DNA from 3 places in the Micromonospora sp. DT231 genome. Region 1 is predicted to be linked to each of the others. Evidence: riboswitches for the same ligand, from Rfam matches in the RefSeq annotation. Region 1 holds a riboswitch; each other region holds the start of a gene.
The links. A riboswitch is a leader RNA that binds a small molecule or an ion and turns the genes downstream of it on or off. The one in region 1 is predicted to bind cobalamin.

Region 1 (3,272 bases):
CTCCTGTCGTCTGATCGCCTGGCCGGCCGGGTCGAGGAACAGGCAACGGAGGCGGGTGCCGGCGGCGAGGAGCTTCAGAAGACGGTTGTCGGCGTACTGCTGACAGATGAGGTTGAGTGACAGGCCGGACGCCCGGATGTCCGTGGCACGGTCGAAGAGGACGTGCGGCGGCATCTCCGCCACGAAATCTGACCGGCTGGAATAGATCGCGGTGACATCAGCGCACCGGTCCCGCGCAGCCTCGTCGGCCTGTAGACCGGCGAGGTCCAGGGCCGGCTCGCGTTCGCCGAGGAGGAGCGTCATGCGGGCATGGCGTGGCATGGACAAGCCGGTGCAGATGCGGGTGAGAACATCGATGCTACTGACCCGGCGGGCACCACTGGTGATCTCGCTGACCTGCGCCTGGCTGAGACCGGTGGCGACACCGACTGTGGTTTGGCTGGCGTGGGTGGCCCGCTGGACGAGCCGGAACACCTGAGCGACATCGCGAGCAGCCAAGGCATCGAGCATGTCGGTGCTGTCCCACAGCAGGTCGGAGATGCTAAGCGCGGTAGTCGTCCGGACGCTCACGAATGGCTCCCCCTTCCTGCTCAAGGGCTGAGGGTCAGCCTATCCATTCGTCGGATGGCCGCACCGAAAGGACATCCGGAGGGCGGAAGAAAGTTATCCGCCGAAAAATCGCCCACTGTGATGGATGGCGGCGGTTGCGGTGCGCAGGGTCGTGGTGTGAGTTCTCGGTCCCGCCCACACCTGCCCATGCGCCCCGCCTGGTTGTGCCGCAACTGCGCCGCCCCGTGGCCGTGCTCCCGTGCCCAACTCGATCTCGCCGCCGAGTTCTACGGCCACTCGCTGGCGCTGGCCCTCTACCTGACGTCCTGCGTGAACGAGGCGATCCACGACTTGTACAGCCTCGGCGGACGCCCCGACCTGGCCAACATGCACGCCCGTTTCCTCGGCTGGCTGTCGCTGGCCCGGCGGCCACGCCGCTTCGAGCACGAGTAATGCACGGCGGAGCGCGTCGGTGCCGAGTCGTCTACGGCATCAGCTCCAGGGGGAGTCGCACCCGTTCTCGACCCCCTCTGCGGGCGCCCTCCGCCACCGGCCCATCAGCTTGCCGTCTGGTGCGTCAGGCGACCCCCGCGCGCCGATATTTCCGCAGGTCAATGTGGTGAGCGTGGCCGGACGACGCCGGGGTCGGCGTTGACCGGCGGCGCGGCGGTGTGGCAGCATTCGCGGCCTGACGGCAGTGAAGGAAGTCGGTGCGATTCCGACGCGGTCCCGCCACTGTCACCGGGGAGCGATCCCCCCTCGTGAGTCACGGCCGTGTGTCTGCGGCTGGAAGGCTGGGGGAGAGCGTCGATCCGGAAGCCAGGATACTTCGGCCGTCGGGATGTGCCCCAGGGCGTGGACACCCGAGGAGGACCCGATGACGCACAGCGTCTCATTCATCGACGATCATCGTCATAACCCGCATCGCGGGCGCTGCGCCGCGCCCACGGCCGGCCGCGCCGGCACGTCTCGGGCCGGCCGCCGCGGCGTACGCCAGGCCGTTGGCTTTCGGTACCGCTGAGCCGAGCGCCCGGCGCTGACCGGCCCCGACGTCCGCGTCGGCGTGTCGTCCACCCGGGCCGTCGTACCGGCTGACGCCGTACCCACCCGCTTCGTCCAGGCCGCCTCCGTGGCGGCCGGGGCGTCACTCTCCGGAGCCTGCCGTGCGCATCCTGCTGCTCTCCACCGCCGACACCGACCTGCTGGCCGCCCGCGCCAGCGGCGCCGACTACCGGCTCGCCAACCCCGCGCGGGTCGCCGCCGACGAGGTGCCCGCCCTGCTCGACGGGGTCGCCCTCGTCGTCGTACGCCTGCTCGGCGGTCGACAGGCGTGGCCGGACGGCCTCGCCGCGGTGCTCGCCACGGGTGTGCCGACGGTGGTGCTCGGCGGCGAGGCGCTGCCCGACGCGGAGCTGATGGCCATCTCCACAGTGCCGTCCGGGGTTGTCACCCAGGCGCTGGCGTACCTGGTCGAGGGCGGGCCGGACAACCTGGCGCAGTTGGCCCGGTTCCTCTCCGACACCGTGCTGCTCACCGGCGAGGGGTTCGCCCCACCCGCGCCGACCCCGGCGTACGGCGTGCACGGCGAGCACCCGACCGACCCGCGACGGCCCACCGTGGGGATCGTCTTCTACCGGGCGCACGCCCTCGCCGGCAACACCGACTTCGTCGACGTCCTCGCCGACGCGGTCCAACGAGCCGGCGGCAACCCGCTGCCGATCTTCTGCGGCTCGCTGCGGGGGCTGACCACGGGCGCGGGCCCGCTCGGGCTGTTCGCCCGCTGCGACGCGCTGCTGGTCACTGTGCTCGCGGCCGGTGGCGCGGTCGCTGCGGACGCCTCCGGTGGCGGCGACGAGGACGCCTGGGACGTCGGCGCCCTGGCCGCCCTGGACGTGCCGATCATCCAGGCGCTGTGCCTGACCAGCACCCGCGAGCAGTGGGCCGGCAGCGACGCCGGTCTGTCCCCGTTGGACGCGGCCATGCAGGTGGCCATCCCCGAGTTCGACGGCCGGATCGTCAGCGTGCCGTTCTCGTTCAAGCAGATCGACGCCGACGGGCTGTCGGTCTACGCCGCCGACGCCGACCGGGCCGCCCGGGTGGCCGGGATCGCCGTACGCCACGCCCGACTGCGGTACGTGCCCGCCGCCGACAAGCGGGTCGCCGTGGTGCTCAGCTCGTACCCCACCAAGCACTCCCGGGTCGGTAACGCCGTCGGGTTGGACACCCCGGTCTCGGCGGTCCGGCTGTTCGCCGCGCTGGCCGAGGCCGGCTACGACCTGGGTGACGCGCCGCCGCCCGACGACGGCGACGCGCTGATCCACGCGCTGATCGCCGCCGGTGGACACGACGTGGAGTGGCTCACCCCGGAGCAGTTGGCCGCCGCCGAGGCCCGGATACCGGGGCCGACGTACCGGCGGTGGTTCGACCAGGTCCCGGCCGAGCTGCGCGAGCGGATGCGGGAGCACTGGGGTGAGCCGCCCGGCCAGCTCTACACCGAGAACGGGGACATCGTCCTCGCCGGGCTGCGCTTCGGCAACGTGGTGCTGCTGATCCAGCCGCCGCGCGGCTTCGGGGAGAACCCGATCGCCATCTACCACGACCCGGACCTGCCGCCGAGTCACCACTACCTGGCCGCGTACCGCTGGTTGACAGCGCCCGTCGCGGACGGCGGCTTCGGCGCGGACGCCGTGGTGCACCTGGGCAAGCACGGCACCCTGGAGTGG
Region 2 (3,272 bases), on a different contig from region 1:
GGTCTGCGCGTACGCCGGGTGCGCGCCGAAGCGACGCGCCAGGTCGGCGGAGGTCTCCAGCGCGGTCAGGTACAGCTCCTCGCTGATCCGGGTGGACAGCTCCCGGGCGGCCGGTGAGTCGAACGGCAGCCGCAGCGCGAAGAAGACGTCCTGGAGACCCATCAGCCCGAGCCCGACCGGCCGCCAGCGGGGGTTGCTCGCCGCCGCCTGCGCGGTCGGGTAGTAGTTGATGTCGATGACCCGGTCGAGGAAGGTGACGGCGGTACGGACCGTGGCGCGCAGCCGCTCCCAGTCGATGCCACCGTCGGTGAGGTGCGCGGCGAGGTTCACCGAGCCGAGGTTGCACACGGCGGTCTCGGCGTCACTGGACACCTCGATGATCTCGGTGCAGAGGTTGGACAGGTGCACCACGTTGCCGTCTTCGGCGGTCTGGTTGCAGAGCCGGTTGGCGGCGTCCTTGAACGTCATCCACCCGTTGCCGGTCTGGGCCAGGGTGCGCATCATCTTCCCGTACAGCTCCCGCGCCGGGACCTGCCGCACGTGGCGGCCCTGCGCCTCGGCCTGGCGGTACGCGGCGTCGAACCGCTCCCCCCACAGGTCGGGCAGCTCGGGCGCCTCGTGCGGGTCGAACAGCGACCACATCTCGTCGGCCTCGACCCGGCGCATGAACTCGTCCGGGACCCAGTTGGCCAGGTTGAGGTTGTGGGTGCGCCGGGCGTCCTCGCCGGTGTTGTCCCGCAGTTGCAGGAACTCCTCGATGTCCGGGTGCCACGGCTCCAGGTAGACGCAGGCCGCGCCCTTGCGCCGGCCGCCCTGGTTGACGGCGGCGACGCTCGCGTCCAGCGTGCGCAGCCACGGCACGATCCCGTTGGACTGCCCGTTGGTGCCGCGGATCAGCGCGCCCCGGGAGCGAACCCGGGAGTACGCGATGCCGATGCCGCCGGCGAACTTGGACAGGTTGGCGACCTGGGCGTAGCGCTGGTAGATCGAGTCCAGCTCGTCGCGTGGGGAGTCGACCAGATAGCAGGAGGACATCTGGGTGTGCCGGGTGCCGGAGTTGAACAACGTCGGTGAGCTGGGCAGATAGGCCAGGCTGGACATGAGTCGGTAGAAGTCGACGGCCTCGTCCGGCGTCTGGGACAGCCCGCAGGCCACCCGCAGCAGCCAGTACTGCGGGGTCTCCAGCACCAGGCGGCTGGTCGGGTGGCGCAGCAGGTACCTGTCGTACACCGTGCGCAGGCCGAAGTACTCGAACCGCCGGTCACCGTCCGGATCGACGGCGTCGTCGAGCATCGGGGCGTGCGCGGCGACGAACGCGGCGGTGTCGTCGCCGATCAGGCCCTCGGCGTGGCCGATCCGGATCGCCGTGCTGAACGAGGTCACGCCCTGCCGACGGACCTCCTTGCCGACGTAGCTGGAGAGCAGCCGGGCGGCGAGGCGGGAGTACTGCGGTTCCTCGCCGATCATCTCGGCCGCGGTCTGGATGGAGAGCCGGTCCAGCTCGGCAGTCGTCGCGCCGTCGTACAGGCCGCTGATCGTGCGGGTGGCGACCCGCATGGGGTCGACGTCGGTCAGGTCGTCGGCCCACCGCTCGACCGCCCGGACGATCTTGTTGACGTCCACGGATTCGGTGGCGCCGTTGCGCTTGCGGACCTGCATCGGCGTCCGCCGTACGGCCGGGTCGCCGACTGCCGGGACTACCTCGGTGACTGTCACCACTCACTCCTCGCGAGTTCGAGACCTGATGGCCCCTCGAACGCGTGGAGACAGACACCGGCGGACGCCACGCCGGGACGGCGTGGGTCAGGTGGCGTCGGCCGTCCCACGCGGCCTCGGACCGCCGCTCACCCGGGTGTGGGTACGCGGCGCGCTGGCAGGTCTTCGGACTCGTGGGCACGACCGGGTTGGCCGGTCTCCTACTGGCCGTCGCTTCCCAGGCCGATTCGTGGCCCAGTGCTCATGACGGCTGTCGTTCCCACTCACCGCTGCGGGACAGTCCCGGATTTCCACCGGGTTCCCTCTTGCCTCGACCGCTCGGGCTGAGCGGTCGAACCAGCTGCGCTCGACACCATATATAGGGACGCTGCCGTTGTCACACCCCACATGTCGGTCTCGGGCGTGTCGACGGCGACGCCCGTGATGGTCGTCACCGGCCACGCCTACCGGGCCGGGTCCCGTCGACGCGCGGCCGGCGAACGCCCGCGCGGCACGCGGCAGGCCGAGCGGGTGTCGACATTCGGAAAGGTGTGATGTATTAAGTCTTTAGATGTAAAGACCCCTACCCATACTCGACGGTCAATGCAACTTTCCGGAGTGGACATCCAATCTTCCGGACCACTATCCACTTCTCGCGTCACCGTCCCCATCGCTCTCGGGGCGCCTCCGCAGCCCGCGGCGTCGCCGGCAGTCAGGGCGTCTACCAGCGCGACACAGACCGCCATCGCCCCGGCCGGGGCCTGCGGACCAGGCACGTCGACCGCGCCGACGGCACGTCGACGAATCGGCGGCGCGGGAAAAACATTAGATGTCTTCGATTCCCGGGTGATCGACGTCGTTGACGCGTCGGATTGACCCTCCGTATACTCCCAGAGATCATCTGATCTTTAGCCTAACCGGGCGAGGAGCGCATGCCGCAGATCACCGCCGTCACCGTCGAGGACGTCCGCTTCCCCACCTCCCTGACCGCTGACGGCTCCGACGCCATGAACAAGGACGGCGACTACTCGGCGGCCTATGTCGTCCTGCACACCGACGGCGTCGACAGCACCGGTGCGCCACTCGCGGGCCACGGTCTGACCTTCACCATCGGCCGGGGCAACGACATCGTCGTCGCGGCGGCCGTCCACCAGGCACAGCGTCTCGTGGGCGTGGACGTCGCGACGATGGCGTCGGACATGGGCGCGGTCTACCGCCTGCTCACCTCCGACTCGCAACTGCGGTGGCTCGGCCCGGAGAAGGGCGTCGTCCACCTGTCGCTGGCCGCCGTGCTGAACGCGTCGTGGGACCTGGTCGCCCGGGTCGCCGGCAAGCCGCTGTGGCGGCTGCTCGTCGACATGTCCCCCGAGGAACTCGTCGACATCGCGGACCTGCGCTACCTGTCCGACGCGCTGACCCGGGACGAGGCGCTGGCCATCCTGCGCGCCAAGGAGGGCACGAAGGCGGCCCGTCTCGCCGAGCTCGACCGGACGGGCTACCCCGCCTACACCACCTCGGCCGGCTGGCTCGGCTACGGCGACGACAAGCTGCGCCGGCTGTGCCAGGAGGCGGTGGAC
Region 3 (3,272 bases), on a different contig from region 1:
CGAGCGAGTGCGTCCCCCAGCCCAGCGCGCTGACCACGTGGCCGTGATAGGTGCGCACCGCCGCGAAGGACGCGTCGAGGGTCGAGCCGCCCACGTTGTCGGCGATGATGTCGAACCCCGCCCCGTCGGTGTATCTCCGCACGTACTCCTCGACGCTTGTCGAGGTGTAGTCGATCGCCACCGCGCCCAGGCTCTCGATCAGACTCATGCTCGCCGGCCCACCCGTGGCGTACGCCTCCGCGCCGCGAGCCTGGGCGAGTTGGACGCTCACGTATCCGACACCGCCGGCGCCGCCGTGCACAAGCACCTTCTGCCCGGCACGGACTCCGGCCCGGTCGACAAGCCCCTCCCAGGAGGTGATCGCCGCCAGGGGCAACGCGGCGGCCTCCCGCATCGAGAGGGTCTTCGGCTTGCGGGCCAGGAGCCGCGCGTCCACGGCGGCGTATTCGGCAAGCGAACCCTGGAGGTCGCCCACTCCCCCGCACAGCCCGTACACCTCGTCCCCCGGCGCGAAGTCGGTCACGTCTGCACCGGCCGCCGCGACGACGCCGGCGAGGTCCAGGCCGAGCACCGCCGGAGGCTGGACGCGCGCGTGCGCGGCCTTTCCCGCCTGGATCTTCGTGTCGAGCGGGTTGACCCCGCTGGCGACGATCCGCACCAGCACCTGCCCGCGCTCGGGGATGGGTCTGTCGATCTCCTCGACCAGGAGCGGAACGTCGAACTCCCGCAGCACCGCAGCGCGCATAACCATCCACACTCTCCGTGACCGAGTCTTCACGTGGACGCTATCCGACCAGATCGACGGCGGGGCGGGTTCCTCGGACCGGCCAGCACCGCGACGGGGGGCCGAACGCGGGTCAGCCGTCGTCGGCGCCGTCGAGCAGCGCGCGTCGCAGCGCCAGCCGGTGCTCGCGGCGGATCTCCGCCTCCCGGTACCGTCGCCGGTCCCCGTCGGTCTCGGGCAGCAGCGGCGGCACCGTACGGGGCTGGCCGTCGTCGTCGATGGCGACCATGACCAGGTGGGCGGTGGCCACGTCGGTGGGTGGCACCGCCCGGTCCCACCGGTCGGCGGTCACCTTGACGGCCACCTCCATCGAACTGCGGCCGGCCCAGGTGATCCGGGCGTCGACGTGCACGACGTCGCCGACCCGTACCGCGCGCAGGAACGCGGTCTCGTCGATGGCGGCGGTCACCGCCGGCCCGTCGGAGTGCCGGGCGGCGACCACACCGGCGACGGAGTCGATGAGGTTGAGGATCCGGCCGCCGTGCACCGTACCCATCAGGTTCGTGTGGTGCTGGTCCATGATCTGCGACAGGGTCAGGTGCGACGCCGACGGCGCTCGGCCGGCGATCGTGGTGGTGTCGTGCACAGCGGTAGTCCGTCCCTCGGGAAACCACGCCGCCGGTCGCGGACACACGCTGACGAGGACCTGGCCGTGCGCCACACGCACGGCCCGTCACCCGCTCAGCCCACCCGCGAGGCCGACGGCAGCGCACACGGTTGTGTACGCGGCGCCGGCAGGTCTTCGGACTCGCGGGCCTGACCGGTCGTGCCGGTCCCCTACTGGCCGTCGCTTCCCAGGCCGCTGGCCCAGTGCTGATGACGGCTGTCGTTCCCACTCACCGCTGCGGGGCAGCCCCGGATTTCCACCGGGTTCCCTCTTACGACGCCCAGCCGGTCAGGACGGGGCGAACCAGCGCCGTCGGCAGCATAGCTGGCCAGGGAATCTGTCCACCGGGGGCATCGTGCCGCAGCGGCCCGCGTGCTCGTCGTCAACTTTTGTCGTTCGAGGAAGAAGATCGCCACCTCTTGAAAAAAGTCTCGCGAGGGTGAGGATATCCAGATGCGTCGTCTCCCCCAGACTTGCGGCCGGGTGGTCTCGGGCCTCCTCGCGTTCCTCCTCGCCTCGGCGGTCGCCCTCCTCGCGTCCGCCCAACCCGCCGCGGCGCACGGGACCCTCGCCGCGTCCACGCCGGCGAGCGGGACCACCGTGCGCGAGCCGTTCACGGAGGTGCGGCTCGCCTTCACCGAGAAGGCCGCCGCCAACGCGTTCTTCACGGTCACCGCCCCGGGTGGCACCCGGGTCGACAACGGCTGGTCGCAGGGGGAACCGAAACCGCTGGAGAAGCCGGTACGGGAGTACTTCCTGGTCAACGGGCAGTTCGAGCCGCGGGAGTACACGACGGGGTTCCCCGCGGTGGTGAGCGTCGCCCACCTGCCCGCCAAGGGCCAGTACTCGGTGAGCTATCTGTCGGTCGCCTCGGACGGCGACACCGTGCGGGGCACCCTGACCTTCCGCTACGACGGGCGGGTGACGGCGGCGCCGAAGGGATGGAGCCCGCCGTCGACCCAGCCGGACCCGGCCCTGGTGGCCGCCACCGAGCAGCACAACAGCGGGCAGGCCTCGGCGGTGCCGACCACCGCGGACGATCCGTCGAGCCCACCGGCTGCGGCAGCTCCGTCGACCGGGTCCACCGAGGAGAGCGGCCGCGGAACGGTGGCTTTGGCCGGCTGGGCGGTCGTGGTCGCGGCGGCCCTGGCGGTGGCCGGGTACGTCGTCTGGCGTCGCCGATCGGCCTCCGCCGGCACATCCACCGGCCGGGGCCGTACCTCGGCGGCGACCTCCGGTCGACGCGGCGGTGGTGCCCGTTCTGCGACCAAGGCCGGCGCGGGCCGGACCGTCGGGGCCAAGGCTGTCGGGGGCAAGACCAGCGGGGGCAAGACCAGCGGGGGCCGGGCTGTCGGCGGCAAGACCGTTGGTGGCAAGGTCGGCGTCGTCGCGCCGGTCACGGGCGACAGGGGGCAACCCGCCACCGTGCCGGCGGCGCGCAAGAGCAACACGGTCGTCACGGCCCGCACGGGCGTCGCGGCCGATCCGACGCCGATCGATCAGACCGGCGGCGGTACGGACGGCGAGCCGACGGTCGAGCCCGGACCACGGCCCGACACGGACCTCGCGGCCGCGACCCCGGGGTCCCGGCTGAGCAACACCCACCTGGCGTTGCTCGTCGGCGGGCTGGTGATCGCTCTGCTGGCCGGGTTCGGGCTGGCCCGCATCGGGACCGGCGACGGGAACCCGGCGGACCGCAGCGCCCGGCAGCCCGCCGGCGCTCCGCCCGCCCCGGGCCAGGAGGGCGCCGCGAACGACGGGCACCAACACCCGGCGGGCACCGGTCCGCACACGCACCGGGGTGACGGCGCGACGGGCGAGACGCTGGCGACCGGCACGACGGTCAGCGCCGGCGGGTACACCCTGCAACCACTGGAGCGA

Region 2: it holds a riboswitch for cobalamin, as region 1 does, so the genes downstream of both, ACPXBU_RS02220 (ribonucleoside-diphosphate reductase subunit alpha) here and cobN (cobaltochelatase subunit CobN) in region 1, are expected to answer to the same signal.
Region 3: it holds a riboswitch for cobalamin, as region 1 does, so the genes downstream of both, ACPXBU_RS15150 (acyl-CoA thioesterase) here and cobN (cobaltochelatase subunit CobN) in region 1, are expected to answer to the same signal.

What each region holds. Positions count from the first base shown of each region.
Region 1 covers NZ_JBNCNO010000007.1:77,604-80,875, reverse strand. The annotation lists gene ACPXBU_RS19565 (DUF5919 domain-containing protein) at 1-570, opposite strand, end outside; gene ACPXBU_RS19560 (hypothetical protein) at 727-1,002, shown strand; cobalamin riboswitch at 1,225-1,401, shown strand; gene cobN (cobaltochelatase subunit CobN) at 1,713-3,272, shown strand, end outside.
Region 2 covers NZ_JBNCNO010000001.1:532,042-535,313, reverse strand. The annotation lists gene ACPXBU_RS02220 (ribonucleoside-diphosphate reductase subunit alpha) at 1-1,659, opposite strand, end outside; cobalamin riboswitch at 1,856-2,072, opposite strand; gene ACPXBU_RS02215 (L-fuconate dehydratase) at 2,628-3,272, shown strand, end outside.
Region 3 covers NZ_JBNCNO010000005.1:168,169-171,440, forward strand. The annotation lists gene ACPXBU_RS15145 (zinc-dependent alcohol dehydrogenase family protein) at 1-751, opposite strand, end outside; gene ACPXBU_RS15150 (acyl-CoA thioesterase) at 858-1,304, opposite strand; cobalamin riboswitch at 1,501-1,714, opposite strand; gene ACPXBU_RS15155 (copper resistance CopC family protein) at 1,845-3,272, shown strand, end outside.